Regions from separate parts of the Paenibacillus sp. NPDC058177 genome, predicted to be linked through region 4. Evidence: predicted binding sites of a transcription regulator. Region 4 holds the regulator's gene; each other region holds the start of a gene.
The links. Region 4 encodes Rex, which represses fermentation and respiration genes when NADH is low (regulators of the CRP and FNR family bind a similar motif). Its sites were predicted from a motif close to TTGTGAAATATTTCACAA; they were not measured.
Positions count from the first base shown of each region.

Region 1: a site for Rex is predicted at 956-973, ahead of ACFVU8_RS17495 (cytochrome ubiquinol oxidase subunit I). Genes of this name have one in related genera too.
Region 2: a site for Rex is predicted at 954-971, ahead of qoxA (cytochrome aa3 quinol oxidase subunit II). Genes of this name have one in related genera too.
Region 3: a site for Rex is predicted at 1,106-1,123, ahead of nirB (nitrite reductase large subunit NirB). Genes of this name have one in related genera too.

Region 1 is NZ_JBHVVB010000004.1:54,014-59,044, forward strand. Features, by position in the region: gene ACFVU8_RS17485 (cold-shock protein) at 243-443, shown strand; gene ACFVU8_RS17490 (cold-shock protein) at 632-862, shown strand; gene ACFVU8_RS17495 (cytochrome ubiquinol oxidase subunit I) at 1,087-2,490, shown strand; gene cydB (cytochrome d ubiquinol oxidase subunit II) at 2,477-3,493, shown strand; gene cydD (thiol reductant ABC exporter subunit CydD) at 3,493-5,031, shown strand, end outside.
Region 2 is NZ_JBHVVB010000008.1:203,393-208,423, forward strand. Features, by position in the region: gene ACFVU8_RS25675 (polysaccharide deacetylase family protein) at 1-717, opposite strand, end outside; gene qoxA (cytochrome aa3 quinol oxidase subunit II) at 1,207-2,208, shown strand; gene qoxB (cytochrome aa3 quinol oxidase subunit I) at 2,250-4,193, shown strand; gene qoxC (cytochrome aa3 quinol oxidase subunit III) at 4,190-4,786, shown strand; gene qoxD (cytochrome aa3 quinol oxidase subunit IV) at 4,788-5,031, shown strand, end outside.
Region 3 is NZ_JBHVVB010000002.1:233,787-238,817, reverse strand. Features, by position in the region: gene ACFVU8_RS11140 (hypothetical protein) at 51-752, shown strand; gene nirB (nitrite reductase large subunit NirB) at 1,228-3,654, shown strand; gene nirD (nitrite reductase small subunit NirD) at 3,709-4,029, shown strand; gene ACFVU8_RS11125 (formate/nitrite transporter family protein) at 4,086-4,877, shown strand.
Region 4 is NZ_JBHVVB010000001.1:23,358-28,388, forward strand. Features, by position in the region: gene dinG (ATP-dependent DNA helicase DinG) at 1-1,244, shown strand, start outside; gene ACFVU8_RS00140 (redox-sensing transcriptional repressor Rex) at 1,660-2,313, shown strand; gene ACFVU8_RS00145 (amidohydrolase) at 2,300-3,601, shown strand; gene ACFVU8_RS00150 (cell wall elongation regulator TseB-like domain-containing protein) at 3,656-4,174, shown strand.

The DNA of each region.
Region 1 (5,031 bases), on a different contig from region 4:
CTGACAGCCCTTACATTGGGAAGTCAGCCTTTTGTGGGAAAAAACGGTGATATTCGGATGGGTCAGCTTGCCTTTACTTCGAAGGTGTGGTACTATGAGAACAATCATACATTTGATACCTAATTCTCGTGTTGAAAAGGGCTGTCAAGTTAAGTAATATACAACCTTTTTCAATGTGTGAATTTTTTCTTTGTTTGAAGATAAAAAGAACATATTAATTTAAATTTGTGGAGGTTACACACATGCAAACAGGTACAGTTAAATGGTTCAACGCTGAAAAAGGATTCGGATTTATCGAAGTTGAAGGCGGTAGCGACGTATTCGTACACTTCAGTGCGATCACTGGCGAAGGCTTCAAAACTTTGGACGAAGGCCAACGCGTTGAATTCAACGTTGTTCAAGGCAACCGTGGTCCACAAGCCGAAAACGTTGTAAAACTGTAATAATAGAAGGTACCGTCCCCGCTTGTTGAAAGTTGGGACGGTCTTTTTTTAACAGAACTCAACAACCTTTGTAAGGGCTCCGTACTGGGGCTTTTCTTATTATTATAGAGGTGTAAGCATAAATCTTAACATTTTGGGGTATCATGTATCGTTAATCCACTTGTGACATAAAGGAAGGAGGAACGGCAATGAACTACCGGAAGAAACCCGTGGAGGAAATCCCGGAAGAGAATACCGCGATTTGGGCCTGTACTAACGAGGGGTGCAATGGATGGATGAGGGACAATTTTGCTTTTGACACTGTGCCTTCTTGTCGTCTCTGCAACGCTCCAATGGTCCGCAGTATGAAGATGCTGCCGCTGCTGCTCAATTCCAACGGTGATCTGAAGTCGCTGAAGAAGGGTATTTCCATTACGTGACCGGCGCCTTTATGAGCCAAGCTTAGTATAGAATAACGCACAAACTCCGAGACGGTTAAACCGTCTTATTTTTTTTGTTTTTTTGTCACTACTTTGTGATATTTGTCACAAAATTATTATTTTTATAGCAAAAATAGAGCGTATAATGTGATTTACATCACACAGTTCCCTTAAAATTTTTGACAAAATAGACGTATTGATAAGGGAGAGGGAAGGGGAGAAATATGGATACAATCATGCTGTCACGTATTCAATTTGCGTCGACGACAATTTTTCACTATTTCTTTGTGCCGGTGTCTATTGGGCTAGCGCTTTTGATTGCCATCATGGAGACTATGTATGTAAGAAAAGGCGATGAAGAGTACAAGAGAATGGCGCAATTCTGGGGAAAGCTATTCCTCATAAATTTTGCAGTCGGGGTAGTTACAGGTATTCTGCAGGAATTCCAGTTCGGGATGAACTGGTCCGATTATTCACGATTCGTTGGTGACGTGTTCGGTGCACCGCTGGCCGTGGAAGCTCTACTGGCTTTTTTCCTGGAGTCTACATTCATCGGGCTATGGATCTTCGGCTGGGACAAAGTCTCTAAGAAGGTGCATTTGCTCTCCATCTGGATGGTTGCTTTTGGTACGATGATGTCGGCGTTCTGGATTCTGACCGCTAACTCATTCATGCAGCATCCGGTGGGCTTCACGATCAATAATGGACGTGCTGAAATGAATGATATCTTCGCTCTCATTACGAACGGACAATTACTTGTGGAATTCCCACATACGGTACTGGCGGCGTACGCTACAGGCGCGTTCCTTGTAACGGGTATCAGTGCCTACAAGCTGCTGAAGAAGCAGGAAGTATCTTTCTTTAAGAAATCTTTTCAAATTGCAGCGATTGTCGGCATTATCTCTTCGGTGGGTGTAGCGGTGGCAGGACATGCTCAGGCGCAATACCTGGTAGAGACTCAGCCGATGAAAATGGCGGCTTCCGAAGGACTATGGGGCGAGAGCGGCGATCCTGCACCTTGGACGGTGTGGGCGAATATTGACCCTACGAACAAGACTAACAGCGGTGAATTCAAAATCCCGTATTTGCTTAGCTTCCTGTCTTACAGTAAGTTCTCCGGTGAAGTTAAAGGGATGAACCAATTGCAAGCAGAGTATGAGCAGCAGTACGGACCTGGGGATTATATTCCTCCGGTACGGACCACCTTCTGGAGCTTCCGGATCATGGTCGCTGCGGGTACGGCAATGATCGTGCTTGGTCTGTATGCGATTTACTTGATCTGGCGTAAAAAGATGGACCGTCCGAACACCTGGTTCATGCGGTTCATGTTCTGGGGACTGCTGCTTCCGCCAATCGCCAATACAGCGGGCTGGGTTATGACTGAATTTGGCCGCCAGCCGTGGACGGTATTCGGCTTGATGCAGACCAAAGACAGTGTGTCGCCTAATATCACGAGCGGACAGGTATTATTCTCGGTGATTTCTTTTACAACGATCTATTTAATTCTGGGTCTGGTATTGGTCGGCTTGTTCATCAAAGTTATCAAAAAAGGTCCTTATGCCATGGATAACGATCACGGCGATTCCCATGATCCATATAACAAGGAGGGGTCCCATGCTTTCTCTTAATGAATTGTGGTTTGTATTGATTGCGGTTCTGTTCATCGGGTTCTTCTTCCTGGAGGGTTTTGACTTTGGTGTAGGAATGGAAACACAGCTCTTGGCCAAGAATGATACGGAGCGCCGGGTGCTGATCAACTCGATTGGACCGTTCTGGGATGCCAATGAAGTATGGCTGCTGACGGGTGCAGGCGCGATGTTCGCGGCCTTTCCGAACTGGTATGCTACGCTATTCAGCGGATTTTATATTCCCTTCGTGTTCGCGCTACTGGCGCTGATCGCCCGGGGTGTAGCATTTGAATTCAGGGGCAAGCGGGATTCCCTGGCCTGGAAAAGAACTTGGGATGTCTGCATCTTCCTCGGCAGCTTCCTCCCGCCGTTCCTGCTGGCTGTCGTCTTCGCAAGCTTCATCAAGGGCTTGCCGATTGACGCCAATATGCAGATGTATGCCGGATTCACGGATATCGTTAATATCTACACCGTTGTTGCCGGAATTACAGTAGTTCTGCTCTGTCTGGTACACGGCCTGATGTTCACTACGCTGCGTACGATTGGTGATCTGCAGGTACGGGCCCGCAAGCTGGGGCAGAAGCTGTTGATTCCACTGGGCGTACTGCTGCTGGGTTTTGTGGTAATGACCTACTTCATGACCGATATCTTTGAAAAGCGTGGAACAGTGCTTCTGAGTATAGTAATATTGGGTATTATTGCATATGTACTGGCAGGCTACTTCATGTTGAAGAAGAAGGACAGCTGGGCATTCGGCATGACTGGAGCGGTATTCGCCTTGTCGGTGGCTTCGATCTTCGTGGGACTGTTCCCGCGGGTGATGATCAGCTCCATTGATCAGGCGTTCAACCTGACGATCACGAATGCGGCTTCCGGACATTATTCACTGAAGGTTATGACGATTGTGGCGTTGACGCTGCTGCCGTTCGTATTGGGTTATCAGATTTGGAGTTATTTTATCTTTCACAAACGGGTTCACGAGAAGGAGCATCTTGAATACTAATGGATAAAAATTTGCTTGGGTACAAAGGAGTTAAGCCGGTCTTTCTGATCGTCGGCTTCCTGACCCTGGTGCAAAGCCTGTCCATTCTTCTGCTGGCCAAATGGCTGGCGGAAGTTGTCTCTGCGCTGTTTGCGGGAGCACCGCTGAAGGAACAATGGGGTACTTCCCTATTGTTCCTTCTTGCGTTTCTGGTGCGCCATGTGTGCGCCCTGCTGATGAGCCGGGTATCCTACCGGTTCGCGGAAGCGACCGGAAGCAGCATGCGGCAGCAGATGATGGATAAGCTGTTCCAGCTAGGGCCGAGATTGGCAGGCGACCGGGGCACCGGTACGCTGGTTACACTGGTATTGGAAGGCGTAACAAAGTTCCGCACTTATCTGGAGCTGATCATTCCGCGCATGGTTGGAATGTCAGTCACACCGCTAATGCTGCTCGTCTATGTGTACACACAAGACACGACAAGCGGCGTGATTCTCACCGTGACGATGCCGATCATTATTGCCTTTATGATTCTGATCGGAATGACGGCTCGCAAACAAATGGACCGTCAGCTCAAGTCCTATCGGACACTATCGAATCACTTTGTCGATTCCCTGCGGGGCTTGGAGACACTGAAGTTCCTCGGCCGCAGCCGTAGTCATAGCGAGAGTATCGCTCATGTCAGCGATCGTTATCGCTCAGCTACGATGCGCACCTTGCGCGTCGCGTTCCTGTCTTCCTTTGCTCTGGATTTCTTCACAATGCTCTCGGTAGCATCCGTGGCTGTCAGCCTCGGTCTGCGGTTAGTCAATGAGCAGATGACATTGGTCACAGGGCTGACCATTCTGATCCTGGCGCCGGAATATTTCCTGCCGGTACGGCTTGTGGGTGCGGATTTCCACGCTACGCTGGACGGAAAAGAAGCTGGTGAGGCCATGAAGAGTATTATTGACCGGGAGACCGTGCAGGCGGTTAAGCTGGCGGCGAGTGGAGCAGGGCAAGGGGTTGCTGAAAAAGGAGCTGCCTCGGGTGCTGTGGCTGGTAATGTAAGTAGTGCTGGACGTGTTGGTGCGGCTGGAATGACTGGAGCGACTGGAACTGCCCCTGTAGACCAACCGTCCGCTGCTTCCGACTTTGCTTGGACTAACGACGCCATTCTGCAATTAAATAACGTTGGGGTTAAGTATGAAGAAGGCGGATTGTCTTCGCTGGAAGGGATCAATCTACGGTTCGCAGGAGCAGCCAAGATTGGCATTATCGGGGAGAGTGGAGCAGGGAAATCCACGCTGGTGGATATCCTGGGCGGCTTTTTGCACCCTACTTCAGGGAGTGTTACTGTGGGCGATAGCACGTTCAGCTCGCTGACAGACGAAGCCTGGCGGAAGCAGACGGCTTATATCCCACAGCGGCCGTATATCTTCAGCGGCACGCTTGTGGACAATGTGCGCTTTTACTACCCGGAAGCTTCTATGGAGGATGTCCGTAGAGTAATTAGTGAAGCCGGATTGTCGAAACTGCTAGATTCGCTGCCAAACGGATTGGACGAAATGATCGGTGGC
Region 2 (5,031 bases), on a different contig from region 4:
ATGCAGGCCAAGACCATGGCCTTCCTTCGCAGTACGCTTAACCTGTTCAGGATAGGTGTTCATTTTCGGACCCAGCATGAAGAACGTCGCCTTCACCTTATACTTTGCCAGGATATCGAGCAGTTGCGTAGTGGTAGCCGACGGCCCATCATCAAAGGTCATGTAAACCGTTGTTCCTGGCTTTCCTGAATTAACAGGCGTAGTGGTCCCCGACGTTGTTGGGGTCTGAGAGCCAGTCCCAGTCATCGGCTGCAATTCCTTCTTATACTGGTTAACAAATGCCGCATCATTAAGTTTGGCTGCACTGTTCTGTACTCTCAGTAAATATTGCTCCGGAACATAGGAAATAGTATACCCCAGGAGTGCTGATACTCGTACCGGAACCATGAGCTTGCCACCACGTAGAAAGGTATCCATCGCGACCTTGCTTCCATTATTCAGCGTAGCTGTGGCATGGTCGTTCAACAGCTTGAGCGAAGAGCCTCCGGCATTCACACTGATTCCATCAGACAGCCCGTTCAGCGTCCAGCCCAATTCCTGCGCCAAATCTCGCAGCGGAACATAATAAGTATCTTTTACAGATACAGCCTCGATTCCGGTCAGTTTATCATTAACCCCTAGCTTCAGGGCTTGCAAGCCAGCAGCCTCACTTTCATGAACCCATCCTAAACTTACAAAAAATGCAATGAATAATAGCAACAACTTTTTAGTAGACACCGGCAGGATCTCCCTATCTATGTATATTTTCTATTACTCTACCATAGATACATAGAATGAAATTTGAGAGATTGTAACCAAGTGCATAAAAAGTTGTTACCAATTAGACACTATATTAAGTTCAGCGTATTTTTTCAAAAAATAGCGCAACTTTCGTCGAATCCTGTCACAGCAATAAAAAAGCGGTTAAAAACCGCATATTTGGAGCAAAATAATTGTGGCGAAATTAGTAACATTAGTGAATTATTGAACAAATTTCGAACAATTAAAAATATCCACAAAACAGCGTCACTACAGTGATCTATATCACATCATTAGAGAGTTGTAACAATTCCAACACAAATATTTAACGAGATCGCCATATTTAAGGACGCAAATAGGAAAAATGATAAAATATGTCTTTTGCAATCTACCCTCGGACTTCTTACTATATATAGAGGTTAATGATTTCGGCTAAAGATGAAGAATTATTGAAGGAAGGAGTTCAACATGAACAAAAAAGGGCCGTTATACGCTTTGTTCCTCAGCCTGATTCTCCTCCTGCCGGGTTGCAGTTCCATAACTGTATTGAACCCGAAAGGTCCGGCTGCAAGAACGATCTCAGACACGATCATCCTCTCCATACTGGTGATGCTCGGCGTTCTGGCTGTTGTCTACATTTTATACATCTTTGTTATTGTGAAGTACCGAGCGAAAAAGAGCAACGAGGGGTACATTCCACCACATGAAGAGGGCAATAAATGGCTGGAGGCGATTTGGATTGCCATTCCAATCATCATTGTATCTTTCCTTTCTGTGGTAACTGTAAAATCAACAAGCGCTGTAGAGAACGTTGCTGCAGATTATAAAAACCAGAAACCGCTTGTGATTTACGCCTCATCCTCGAACTGGAAATGGCATTTCAGCTATCCGGAGGAAGGCATTGAAACCGTGAACTACGTGAACATTCCTGTTCACCGCGCTGTAGAGTTCAGACTGTACTCTTTCAGCAGTATCACCAGCTTCTGGGTTCCTCAGCTCGCAGGGCAAAAATATGCGATGAATGACATGCTCACAACCCTTCATCTTTCAGCTGACACCGTGGGTTCCTATCTCGGCAGAAACTCGAACTTTAGCGGTAAGGGCTTCGCCCACATGGAATTTGAAACACTCGTCATGCCACAGAAAGATTATGATGGTTGGGTAAAGGATGTTAAGGAAACCGCACAACCGCTGACAGAGGATGAATTCAAGACATTGCTGAAGACCGATTTTGTTGGACGCAAAACCTACTCCTCTACCCACTTAACCTTCAGTCCGCCTCCAGGCAACCATGGTGATCATATGAGCCATGACGGCATGGAAATGGATATGGATAACGGCAATATGGAGCATAAGGAGAACAAAAAAATTCACCCATCTCCGGCGCCTTCTAGTGAGACCATATTTGACGGCAAACCCGATACAGAGGTTCAGCCGGTAGACGAGAGTACACACGAAGGACACCACTAGGCTCTATTGCCAGTGTGAATACCTGAAAGGAGTCATCCCTAATGGATTTGGAAAAGTTTAAGGTTCACGGAGGGGTCCTAATCTACGGAGCTATGGTCAGTATTGCGCTGGCCACGCTGGCGATTATCATTGGACTCACCGTTTTCAAGAAGTGGGGCTACCTTTGGCGCGAATGGTTGACTACAGTTGACCATAAACGCATCGGGGTTATGTATATCCTGGCTGCCCTGCTGATGCTGTTCCGCGGCGGTATCGACGCGCTTATGATGCGTCTGCAGACCGCAGCACCAGAAATGAAATTTCTCGACGCACAGCACTATAACGAGGTCTTTACCACGCACGGTCTGATCATGATTCTCTTCATGGCCATGCCATTTATCATCGGTCTGATGAACGTTATCGTGCCGTTACAAATCGGCGCAAGAGACGTGGCATTCCCGCGTCTGAACGCTGTCAGCTTCTGGCTCTTCTTCTTCGGAGCGATGCTGCTGAACATCTCCTTTGTTATCGGGGGATCGCCGGATGCCGGCTGGTCCGCATACTTCCCGCTGGCAAGCATTGAATTCAGCCCAACGGTAGGTAACAACTACTACTCTCTAGCGCTGCAGATCTCTGGTATCGGTACAATGTTAACAGGGGTTAACTTCATCGTAACCATCCTGAAGATGCGTGCACCAGGCATGAAGTTGATGCGCATGCCAATGTTCACCTGGTCTGTTCTGATCACCAACGTTATCATCGTATTCGCCTTCCCGGTGCTTACGATAGCACTGGCGCTGATGATGTTCGACCGCTTGTTCGGCTCTCAATTCTTTACGATGGCCAACGGCGGTATGGATATGCTATGGGCCAACCTCTTCTGGGTATGGGGACACCCTGAGGTATATATCGTTATTTTGCCGGCCTTCGGTATTTATAGTGATATCATCTCTACCTTCTCCAAAAAGAACCTGTACGGATATACATCCATGGTTGCAAGTATGGTCGTTATCTCGCTACTGTCCTTCCTGGTATGGGCTCACCACTTCTATACCATGGGTCAAGGCGTAATGGTCAACAGCTTCTTCTCCATCACTACGATGGCGATTGCTGTACCGACAGGGGTTAAAATATTCAACTGGCTATTCACGCTCCGAAAAGGGCGAATAACCTTTACCACACCGATGCTCTACACCTTAGCGTTTATCCCGATCTTTACAATCGGTGGGGTTACAGGCGTCATGCTGGCAATGGCCAGCGCCGACTATCAGTACCACAACACCATGTTCCTGGTAGCGCATTTCCACTACGTTCTGATTCCGGGTGCCGTGTTCGCCGTTATCGCAGGTTTCCATTACTGGTTCCCTAAAGTATTCGGCTTCCGCCTCAACGAACGTCTTGGCAAGCACGCCTTCTGGTGGATTATCATTTCCTTTAACGTCGCGTTCTTCCCACTGTTCATTCTTGGACTCATGGGTATGACCCGGCGGATGTACACCTACTCGGCAGAGACGGGCTTCGGTCCGCTTAATATGGTCTCCTTTGCAGGAGCACTTGGTCTGGCCATCGGGTTTGTCATTCTGGTCTACAATATCTACTGGAGTACTCGCTACATGCCACGGGATACCACTGGAGACCCATGGGATGCACGTACCCTTGAGTGGGCGACTAACAGCCCGATCCCGGCTTACAACTTTGCGGTTGTACCTACGGTAACAGACCGTGATGCATTCTGGGTATCCAAGCAGGAGAACATTCCTTTGTTTAAGGACGAAATCAAGAAGATTCATATGCCTAGCAATACTGGCAAACCATTCATCCTCGGTGTAATCTTCTTCTTCTTCGGATTCTTCATGGTATTCAGCATGTGGGTTCCGGCGATTGTTTCCGGAGTCGGCATTCTGATCACGCTTTGTGCGATGTCCTTCGACAGAGACCACGGATTCTATATTCCGGAGAAGGAAATTATCGCTACTGAAAAGAAACTGCGGGGTGAGACTGTATGAAAATAGATGCGTCCAAGCCGCTTGAATATTCAACAGAAGAGAACAGTAACAAGATTTTCGGCTTCTGGGTCTTCCTGGGAGCGGAAATCGCCCTCTTCGCTACATTGTTCACGGTTTACTTTGTACTTGTGGATCGCTTTGCCAGCGGTCCAAATGGCAGCGAGCTTTTTGAGATTGGTCCCGTACTGCTCGAAACATTCTTGCTCCTGACAAGCTCATTTACGATCGGTCTTGCCATTCATGCCATGCGGCATGGATACAAGAAGGCTATGATGTTCTTTTTCGGGATTACCCTGCTTATGGGTCTAGGCTTCCTTGCTATTGAGATTACGGAATTCTTCACTTATGTTCATGAAGGGGCAACACTGCAAACCAGCGCCTTCCTGTCCAGTCTGTTCGTATTGCTCGGCACGCACGGTGCTCACGTAACCTTCGGGTTCCTGTGGGGAACAGCCATCCTGATTCAAATAAAGCGTCATGGCATCAACCCAGCTACAGCGAACAAGTCGTTTATCTTCTCCCTGTACTGGCACTTCCTGGACGTTGTCTGGATCTTTATCTTCAGCTACGTCTACCTGAAAGGACTGATGTGACATGATGAAGCAACTGTTTCCAATTCGCCATGTGCTGGGTTATATCGCCTCTCTCGTCCTTTCTGCCGCAGCGCTGGCTGTGATTTACCTGGATCTGTCCAGAGCAGCAAACTTGGTAATTCTGGCCGTTACGGCGATCATTCAAGCATCCCTGCAGCTCTTCCTGTTCATGCACATTGGGGAGTCGGCAGATACCAAGAAAGAACTTTATCTCAATATCGCCTATGCCTTGTTTGTCGGCCTGG
Region 3 (5,031 bases), on a different contig from region 4:
CCTGAGACACTACTAGCGGATGTTGTCGGGAAGATAAGGCGGTGCTGGAAATGCCCATGGTAGGGTTGGGGCGTTTGTTGCTAGGAGTGATTATTATTATGACCTTGGGGGGATGCTCCTCCGCTCTAGGTACCAAAGCGGAAATGGTTACAGAGCCTGTGGGGCCGACATTCTCTTTAATGGTTGGCGGCAGAGAACTGGCTGACAGCACAGAAAGATTGTTGAGCGGCACTTATAGAAAAGGAATCACGATTCTTGAACTGTTGCAGGGCAGCGGTATTGCTGTATTTGCGGAAGACAGACAGAAGATTCTCGCTGTAAGCAATGTGTCCCTGGGGCCAGAAATGGAATGGGAAGTACAAATGGACGGCAAGGTAATCAGTAATACGAATTGGAAGAGCAGTCCCGTTAATTCAAGCGCACGTGTTGTGATTATGGCAAAGTCGGATGCCGGAGGCAAAGACCCGGATTCAGTCTTCCTATACGTGAACGGTGGGAGTGAGCAGGAGAACCTGACACATATATACGTAATGAGCTTTACAAGTGATCTCTCTGTGAGAAGCCTGCTGAAAAGCTGCGGAATGGTTCAACTGTCGGAAGACAACCAGAGAATACAGGCGGTGAAGGGACATACACCACTGTCCAGTGAAATATGGAAATTGCGAGTAAATGGAAAAAAGCTGCTGGACAACGGGATGGACATGAAACTTCGGCCGATGGATGAGTTGGAGATTTCCTTAGGGTTGCGATAATAACAATACATAACGGCCAGATCGCCTATTAGAAAAAGGGGGTCTGGCTATTTCATTTGCGTTCATCAGGGATTGTTATAGATAAGATGAACATAAGATTCCAACGTATGCTTGTCGTCACTACGGTGGAATGTTTGGACTTCCGGTCGCTGTTGTCACCAGATTTCTTCCTTGTAAACCGCTTGTAGCGGTTGAAATCTGGCTACAGCCCATGCTTCCGATGCTAGCATTCCTACGGAAAGCTTTCAGACGAGTGCTTCGCTCCTACAGTTCCAAACCTCCCCCTTCGTTCCTCCTCGCTATTTGTTACTTTCTGTTGTTCATCTTATATAGATGGTTAGTTGTTAAATATATTGTGAAAGTATTCACAAATACTGTGACTGCAATCACAATCACGGTTTAAATTTGAAATGTATACTTTCAGTATATGGAAGTAACAAGAGAGCATGCAGAAGCATTGAGGAGGTACCTAACCATGACAGCAAGCAGAGAAAAGTTGGTATTAGTCGGCAACGGGATGGCTGGAATTGGCACTGTGGAGCAGATTTTAAAGCTTGGCGGTGCGTATGAGATTACCGTGATCGGTAGTGAACCTCACCCTAATTACAACCGTATCATGCTTTCTTATGTTCTTGAAGGCAGCAAGACTACCGAGGATATTATTCTAAATAATTGGAACTGGTACGAAGACAATGGGATTACGCTGCATACGGGAACAACAGCTACGCGCATCGATACAGCATCACGCCAGATCTACACGGACAGCGGTTTGGTGATTCCGTACGACAAGGCAATCATTGCCACTGGATCGAATTCGTTCATTCTGCCGGTTCCGGGCAGCGACAAGGAGGGAGTAGTAGGCTTCCGCGATATTGCGGATTGTGAGGCTATGCTGGAGGCAGCGCAGCAGTATAACAAAGCAGCTGTAATTGGCGGGGGACTGCTCGGACTGGAAGCGGCCAAAGGGCTGGTCAATCTGGGCATGGATGTCACTGTCGTGCATCTGATGGAAGATTTGATGGAGCGCCAGCTGGATCGGAGCGCATCTTCAATGCTGCAAGCCGAACTGGAGCGCCAAGGCGTGAAGTTTGCGATGGGTATGCAGACGGTAGAGCTGACCGGCGGGCAGAGGGTAAGTGGGCTGCGCTACAGTGATGGCAGTGAGCTGGCGGCTGATTTTGTGGTCATGGCTGTCGGGATTAAGCCGAACGTGCAGTTGGCGAGAGACAGTGGGCTTGAAGTTAACCGCGGCATTGTTGTGAATGACTATCTTCAGACCTCCGCAGTGGGAGTATATTCTGTGGGCGAGTGTACGGAGCACCGGGGTGTATGCTATGGCCTCGTCGCGCCGTTGTTTGAGCAGGGGATGGTGCTTGCGAAGCATTTGTGCAATGTAGACACGAAGCCATATGAAGGTTCCGTGGTATCGACTAAGCTGAAGATTTCCGGTGTGGATGTATTTTCTGCTGGCGAATTCATAGATACCCCCGAACATACGGTGATCTCTGCCAAAGATGAATGGAAACGAACATATAAGAAGATTTTGCTGAAAAATAATATTATCGTCGGCGCTGTTCTGTTCGGAGATGTGACAGAATCGGCCAACTTACAGAAGCTTGTGAAGCAAGGCGCGGAGATGACGGATGATATCTATGCCGAGGTTATGGGAACCGGCTGCTGCGGAAATGGGGAGGCCAAAAAGGGCTTATCTGTGGAATCTATGGCCGATGAAGAAATCGTCTGCGGCTGCAACGGTGTGACGAAGAAAGCTATTGTAGATGCGGTAACCGAGAACGGCTTCACGACGGTGGACGAGATCAAGGCCTGCACAGGCGCAACCCGTTCTTGCGGCGGCTGCAAACCTGTGGTTGAGCAGATTTTGCAATTTGTACTTGGTGACAGTTTCCAGCAAAGTGCCAAACAGGGCATTTGCACCTGTACTTCCCTGAACCGCGATGAGATCGTGGCAGAGATTCACGCCAAAGGTCTAAAAACCAGTAAAGAGGTCATGCATGTGCTGGGCTGGGCCCAGGAGGAGGGCTGCTCCAAGTGCCGTCCTGCTATTAACTATTATTTGGGTATGACTTATCCCGACACCTATGAGGATGAGAAGGAATCACGCTTTGTCAATGAGAGAATGGGAGCCAATATCCAGAAGGACGGTACCTATACTGTAATTCCGCGGATGTACGGCGGGGTGACTACACCGGAGGATTTGAAAAAAATCGCCGACGTTTCCCTCAAGTACGACGTTAAAGTGGTCAAAGTTACCGGCGGACAGCGCCTCGATCTGATTGGTGTGAAGAAGGAGGATCTGCCCAAGGTGTGGGAAGAGCTGGATATGCCGTCCGGTTATGGTTATGCAAAGTCGCTGCGTACCGTCAAGACCTGTGTGGGATCACAGTTCTGCCGCTTTGGCACCCAGGATTCTATGGGGATGGGGGCTTTGATGGAACGCAAGTATGAACGCCTGGACTTCCCGGCTAAATTTAAAATGGCGGTCAACGGCTGCCCGCGCAACTGTGCGGAATCCTGCACGAAGGATATCGGCATCGTCGGCAATGATGGCGGCTGGGAGGTCTTCATCGGGGGCAACGGCGGGATCAAGCCGCGGATTGCAGATTCATTCTGCAAGGTCAAGACCGATGAGGAATTGATTGAAGTATGCTCAGCCGTGATGCAGTATTACCGGGAGACTGGCAACTACCTGGAGAGAACCTCCGAATGGGTAGAGAGAATGGGACTTGAGAACATTCAGAACGTTATTCTGAACAATGAGAGTAACCGCAAGGAACTGGCGGCACGAATTGATTTTGCCCTGGCCCAGGTTAGCGATCCTTGGAAAAAAATCCTGAACGATGACAGCACCCGTTCGGCTCTGTTCGAGACAGCAAAGGTCTAGCCATGCGCAAGCTGGCCGGAATGAGGAAGGAATAATCTTAAAGGAGCGAGAACGATGGAAATGACGAAGCAGGAATATGCGATCGGCGCAGTGCAGGATTTTCTACCACAGATCGGCCGGGTAGTTAGGGCGGGACAGACTGAGCTGGCTGTTTTCCGCACCTCTGACGGGACTTTTTATGCTGTGGAGAATCAGAGCCCTCACCCGAAGGGCGGACCGCTCGCGGAAGGAATCGTATCCGGCTATTATCTCTATGATCCCTTGTACGATTGGAAGATTGATCTGCGCTCTGGAGAGGTTCAGGCACCAGATCAGGGCAGAGTGGTGACCTATTCCGTTCAGATTGAAGAAAATCAGGTGAAGGTTAGCGTGTAGCCTGACCGGTTAAGATTCATAAGCATGGTGAACCAGAAACAGCGGGGTGAAAGTTAATGTTTGCACAAAATGTGGAGAACATCGTTGAAGCAGCTGTTTACAAAAGGGATAAAATGAATGAAAGTCTGCCCAAGTATTTTCTGGCAGCACTACTGGCAGGGGCCTATGTAGGGATCGGCATTATCCTTATCTTTTCACTGGGAGCGCCGCTGGCAGCACTCAAGTCGCCATTTCAATCACTAATTATGGGGGCTTCCTTCGGGATCGCATTGAGCCTTGTTGTCTTTGCGGGATCGGAGCTGTTTACCGGCAATAATATGTTTTTTACTGCAAGCACGCTTGCAGGCAAAACGAGCATCGGGGATACACTGAAAAACTGGGTGATCGTCTTTTTTGGCAATCTGGCGGGTGCAATAGTTCTTGCTCTTCTGATTCAAGGGACGGGGCTATTCAAGGCGGCTCCGGCGGAACATCTAATTTTCACGGCTGCTGCTAAAAAAATGAGTCTGCCGTTCTCAGAGTTGTTCTTCCGCGGCATTCTTTGTAACTGGCTGGTGTGCCTGGCGTTATGGATGTCCTCGCGGGCCAAGAGTGAGACAGCCAAGCTGGTGCTGATCTGGTGGTGTCTGTTCGCGTTCATCGCCAGCGGCTATGAGCACAGTGTAGCGAATATGACGCTGCTGAGCGTAGCGCTGCTGCTTCCAGGTCATCCCGAAACGATCTCGCTGGCAGGCTGGCTGCACAACATGATTCCTGTAACGCTCGGTAATATTATTGGCGGCGGCGTCTTTGTCGGTATGGCCTATTGGCTGATTTCACCTTTGCGCGGCGCGGGTAAGAAAATCTAGAGGCAAAGCTAAAGAGTATATTAGAGGTAAAAGCTAGAGCTAGAGATAAAACAAAAGCAAACGCAACATCAAACGTAGAGTTAAAGGGCGTCTTTTGCTGAGCACAATGCTACTCAACAAAGTTACACTTTTTAAACCAGGATGTCTCCAGCAG
Region 4 (5,031 bases):
TGAAGGAGACATGGGATGTATTAAGCGAGAGGCTGTACACTCTCCTGCCGGAGCGCAGCGATGCGGCCGCAGGGGAAGCGGGACAGCTTGTGCTTCGTCTCCAGCCGGGAAGCAAGCCGAAGGACTGGGAAGAGCTGGCGGCATTAGAGAATACAATGCACCTGAGCCTCAGCGAAGTCATCCGTAAGGGTGAGAAGATGCTGAGCGAGATGCGTGAACAGGAGGGTCAGTCCAGCTCGGACAGTCTGGTGACCGATCTTGGGGGTCTCTTTAAGGATTTGGGCGCCATTCGCGAACAGGTGCGCTTCTTTATGAATCTGAACGACGTGAATGTTGTCTATTGGCTGGAAGCCAGCACTAATTATCGCAGCAAGTCCCTGCAACTCTATGCGGTGCCTGTCGATGTCAGTGCCCAGCTTAAGGAGCTGTTCTTCGACAAGAAGAACAGCATCGTGCTGACCTCGGCCACATTGTCGGTCGATAAATCATTCCAATTCATGATTGACAATCTGGGGCTCGGAGAGGCAGCGGAGCAGGGGCGTCTGATGACCTCGCTGCTGCCTTCTCCGTTCAAGTACCGTGAACAGGCCCTGCTGGTCATTCCGCGCGACTTCCCGAGCGTTAAGGGCAGCATAGGCGATGCCCGCTTTGTGGACACGCTGGTGCAATCACTGGCGGAGGCTGCGGTAATCACACGCGGACGGATGCTGGTGCTGTTCACTTCTTACCGTATGCTGCGCCAGGTCTATGATCCCCTGAAGGAAGCTCTGGCTTCACAGGATATCAGTGTACTGGGCCAGGGAGTCGAAGGTGGAAGCCGTAGCAAGCTGATCCGCCGTTTCCAGGACAGCAACGCTTCTGTGTTGCTTGGCACAAGCAGCTTCTGGGAAGGCGTAGATATTCCGGGCGAGGCTCTAACCTGCCTGGCCATCGTCAGACTGCCGTTTCAGCCGCCGAATCATCCGCTTGCGGAGGCTAAGGCTGAGCTGCTACAGGCGCAGAAGAAGAACCCGTTCATGAAGCTCTCCGTGCCGCAGGCGGTTATCCGCTTCAAGCAGGGCTTCGGCCGTCTCGTTCGGACGGCACAAGACCGGGGGATCGTTATTGTTTATGATACCAGGGTGATTGAATCCTATTACGGTAAATATTTTCTGTATTCGCTGCCCGGTCCCAAGATGGAGCATATGAAGACCGAGCAAATGGTTCCCCGAATTGCAGAATGGCTGGAGGAAGGGGGCAAATAATGCCCCTTTCATTCCTTGTGTAATGCGTTATTTTCAACAATCGGATTAATCTATATAGAACACATTAATGATCTCCGAAGTGTAATTAACGGCATTTTTGTACCCTAATAAGTCTGAAGTTAAGGGTGAATTTAAATTAAGAGCAATAATGTACCTTAAATCTTCCGTAATACGCTTTCGGAGTGCTTTTTTGAAATATAAGATACAATAATGCCCTTATCATCCTTTTTTAGCATTTTTCAAGAAAAATAAGGTACAAAAATACTGTTAGTTGGGGAAACAGAGCCATTTTTCACTGGTTTAAGAAAGCGGATATTGGGGAAGATGGATTTGCGACTTATAGCCTTAACTTCACCAGAGTAACGCTTTGTCTTCTGTTTGAATCTTTATTTCACTTAATCTAGGAGGAGAAAACATGAAATCGGATAAAATCTCGGAGGCGGTGGTACGCAGACTTCCTGTATACCTGCGATTCCTCAACGATCTCCAAAAACGTGAAATCTCGACAGTTTCTTCTCAAGAACTTGGTCAGAAGCTGGATCTTAACCCCGCCCAGATCCGTAAGGATCTGGCTTATTTTGGCGACTTCGGCCGTAAAGGTATCGGTTATGATGTATCTTATCTCATTGAGAAGATCCGCCATATACTGAAACTGGATCAGCAAATTAACGTGGCTCTGGTAGGCGCCGGTAATCTTGGACATGCCTTGTCCAACTACAATGCTTACTTGAAGGACACGATGAAAATAACCGCTATTTTTGATTCTTATGATCCCAAGGTAGGTCAGAAAATCAACTCACTCATTGTACAACCCATGAAGGATCTGGGCAGCACTATCCGTGAGCAGGGCATCCGTATCGGCATTATTACTGTACCGGATACCGAAGCGCAGAATGTAGCTGATATCCTGGTGGAATCCGGTATTGAAGCGATTTTGAACTTTGCACCTGTAATTCTAAAAACGCCAGCGCATATCCGTGTTCATGCGGCCGACTTCACAACCGATTTGCAGAGCCTGGCTTATTATTTGCAAGATGGAAAGGAGGAGATTGGGCATGAGCAGCAGTAAGATTCTTATCCGTAACGGGAAGTTTCTTGTGCCTGGGTCTCCTCTGTCTGTGTTGAACGGCTGTATGATCATTGAGAATGATCTCATCACATACATAGGCGAAGAAGAGCCGTGCCTTGAAGAAGAGCTGCAAGTGATCGATGGCAGCCGTCTGCTGTTCATGCCTGGTCTGGTGAATACCCATGGTCATGCGGCGATGTCGCTGCTGCGCGGCTATGGTGATGACCGGACTCTTCAGGTCTGGATGCAGGAGAAAATGTGGCCAATGGAGGGCAAGTTTACCCCGGATGATATCTACTGGGGAAGCTCGTTATCCATACTTGAAATGATGAAGGGCGGCACGACGACCTTTTTGGACATGTATGACAAAATGGACCGGGTAGCTGAGATTACGGAGCAGTCCGGCATGCGAGGAGTTCTGACACGCGGCGTTATCGGTCTATGTCCGCCGGAGGTACAGGATGTGAAGCTGGCTGATGCTGTCCGGTTCGCTCGCGACTGGCATGGCAAGGCAGACGGCAGAATTACAACGATGCTGTCCCCGCATTCTCCTTATACTTGCCCGCCGGAGTTTTTCGTCAAGTTCGTACAGGCGTCCAATGACCTGGATCTGCCGCTGCATACGCATATGTCGGAGACGAAGCGGGAAGTGGAGCAGAACGTAGAGGAATACGGACTGCGCCCTGTCGAACACTTGGAGAAGCTAGGCATGTTTACACGACCATCGCTAGTCGCGCATGGTGTGCATTTGAATGACGAGGAGATCGGGATTCTGGCCCGTCACCATGTCGGGGTCTCCCATAACCCTGGGAGCAACCTGAAGCTGGCTAGCGGCATTGCCCGGGTTATCGACCTGCTGAATGCAGGTGTCACCGTATCGCTTGGCACGGATAGTGCAGCCAGCAACAACAATCTGGACTTGTTTGAAGAGATGCGTCTGGCAGCTCTTATCCATAAAGGATTCAGCGGTGATCCCACAGCTGTTCCGGCTTCAGAAGCCATGCTGATGGCTACGGAGTACGGTGCGAAGTCACTTTTCCTGGATGGTGTGGGCCGACTTGCTCCCGGCATGAAGGCTGATTTTATTGCCATTGATATCGACCAGCCGCACCTCCTGCCACATACGGATCTGCTCTCACATGCGGTATATTCTGCCAGTGCTAAAGACGTGCTCCATGTCTGGGTGAACGGAAAGCAGATTGTGAAGAACGGGGAGTGCCTAACGTTGGATGAAGAGGCTATCAGACGCAAGGCACAGGAAACTTTTGAAGGTCTGTTGAAGCGGTAGACAGGCGAGGAATAGGCATCACCGCCGCGGAACAAGTAGAAAGGAAGCTGTAACTTGAAAAAGAGGAAAAAATGGATCCTGATAGGAGTGGCAGTGTTTCTGCTCTTGCTGCTCGGCCTAATTCAGTTCTACGCCTTTATCATGAAAGACCAATGGAAAGAACGGGATGCAGCAAAGGAAGTCGCCAAGAGCCGTGCGGGCTTGACTCTAATGGAGAAGGCCCAGAAATCGGTCTGGGATGAAAACTCGGTGTATTGGGTGCTGACAGGGAAAAATGAGGCGGGTACCGAGCTCATGGTGTGGGTTCGCTTTACAACGGACGGTAAAGTTGCTGAGGGCGACAATGTGGTATTCAGCGAAGAACTGAGCAAGGGCACATCGGAGGCTAAAATCAGGTCCATCATCAGCGCACAGCTTCCGGATATTAAGATTCAAAGGCTGCTCCCGGGTGTGTATAACGGGGAATATGCCTGGCAGCTTTTTTATGAACAAGGAGATCGTTATTATTATCAGTTCTACCGCTTTTCTGACGGAACGCCTATCGGAGGGCGTTTCAGTTTGCCGAAGCGCTGAGACTGAACCTCATTGGGCTCTCTTTGCGGATAAAAGTAAGGGGAAGTTAAGTGTGATTTAAGAAAAAACAAACAAGCGAACCGGATGGCGGTTTCGCTTGTTTGCGTTTTGATTAGGGTTTGATATGTTGTCTGATGAGTATCAATAACGAGATTGCTTAACGACGATTTTCACGAGAATTCATGGATCTATTTGGAACGTATTAAAATAACAAACTAGGCCAGGACAAAAGAGAGTCTATAATTAAGAATCCCCGTAGTGAATTAACGGCATTTTTGTACCTTAAATTCTCTGCAGCTAAGAGTTAATAGGAATTAAGTGCAATATTGTACCTTAAATCTTCCAGAATACTCGTCCAGCGATGCTTTTTCGAAAAATAAGATACAATAATGCCCTTATTTTCCTCATTTCTTTATATTCAAGAAAAATAAGGTACAAAAATGCTGCTAATTAGGGAGATGGACTATTTTTCTCGCTGTTAAAACGATTGGTGTGGGGGAATATCGGTTGAAATAGGCCACAGCCAATGAGAGCCGATGAAAGATAATTATAATGCATTACATATTGTGGAAAGTGAAATTCTGGGTGGATGTTTACATTTGTAAATATATTCATGGAACCGTTCCCGCGAAATCATTCCCACGTAAAAATCATTCCCGCCGAACCATTCTTATGTAAGCTTTCAGGCGAACGTTCCGCTCCTACAGATACTCCTACAGATACTCCTACAGATACTCCTACAGATACTCCTACAGATACTCCTACAGTTCCAAACTTCCCCTTTGCTCCTCTTAGTTTTTGTTAATTTCTTTTGCTGATTTTTTTATTTTCTTTTGTTACTTTCTTTTGTTCGTAAA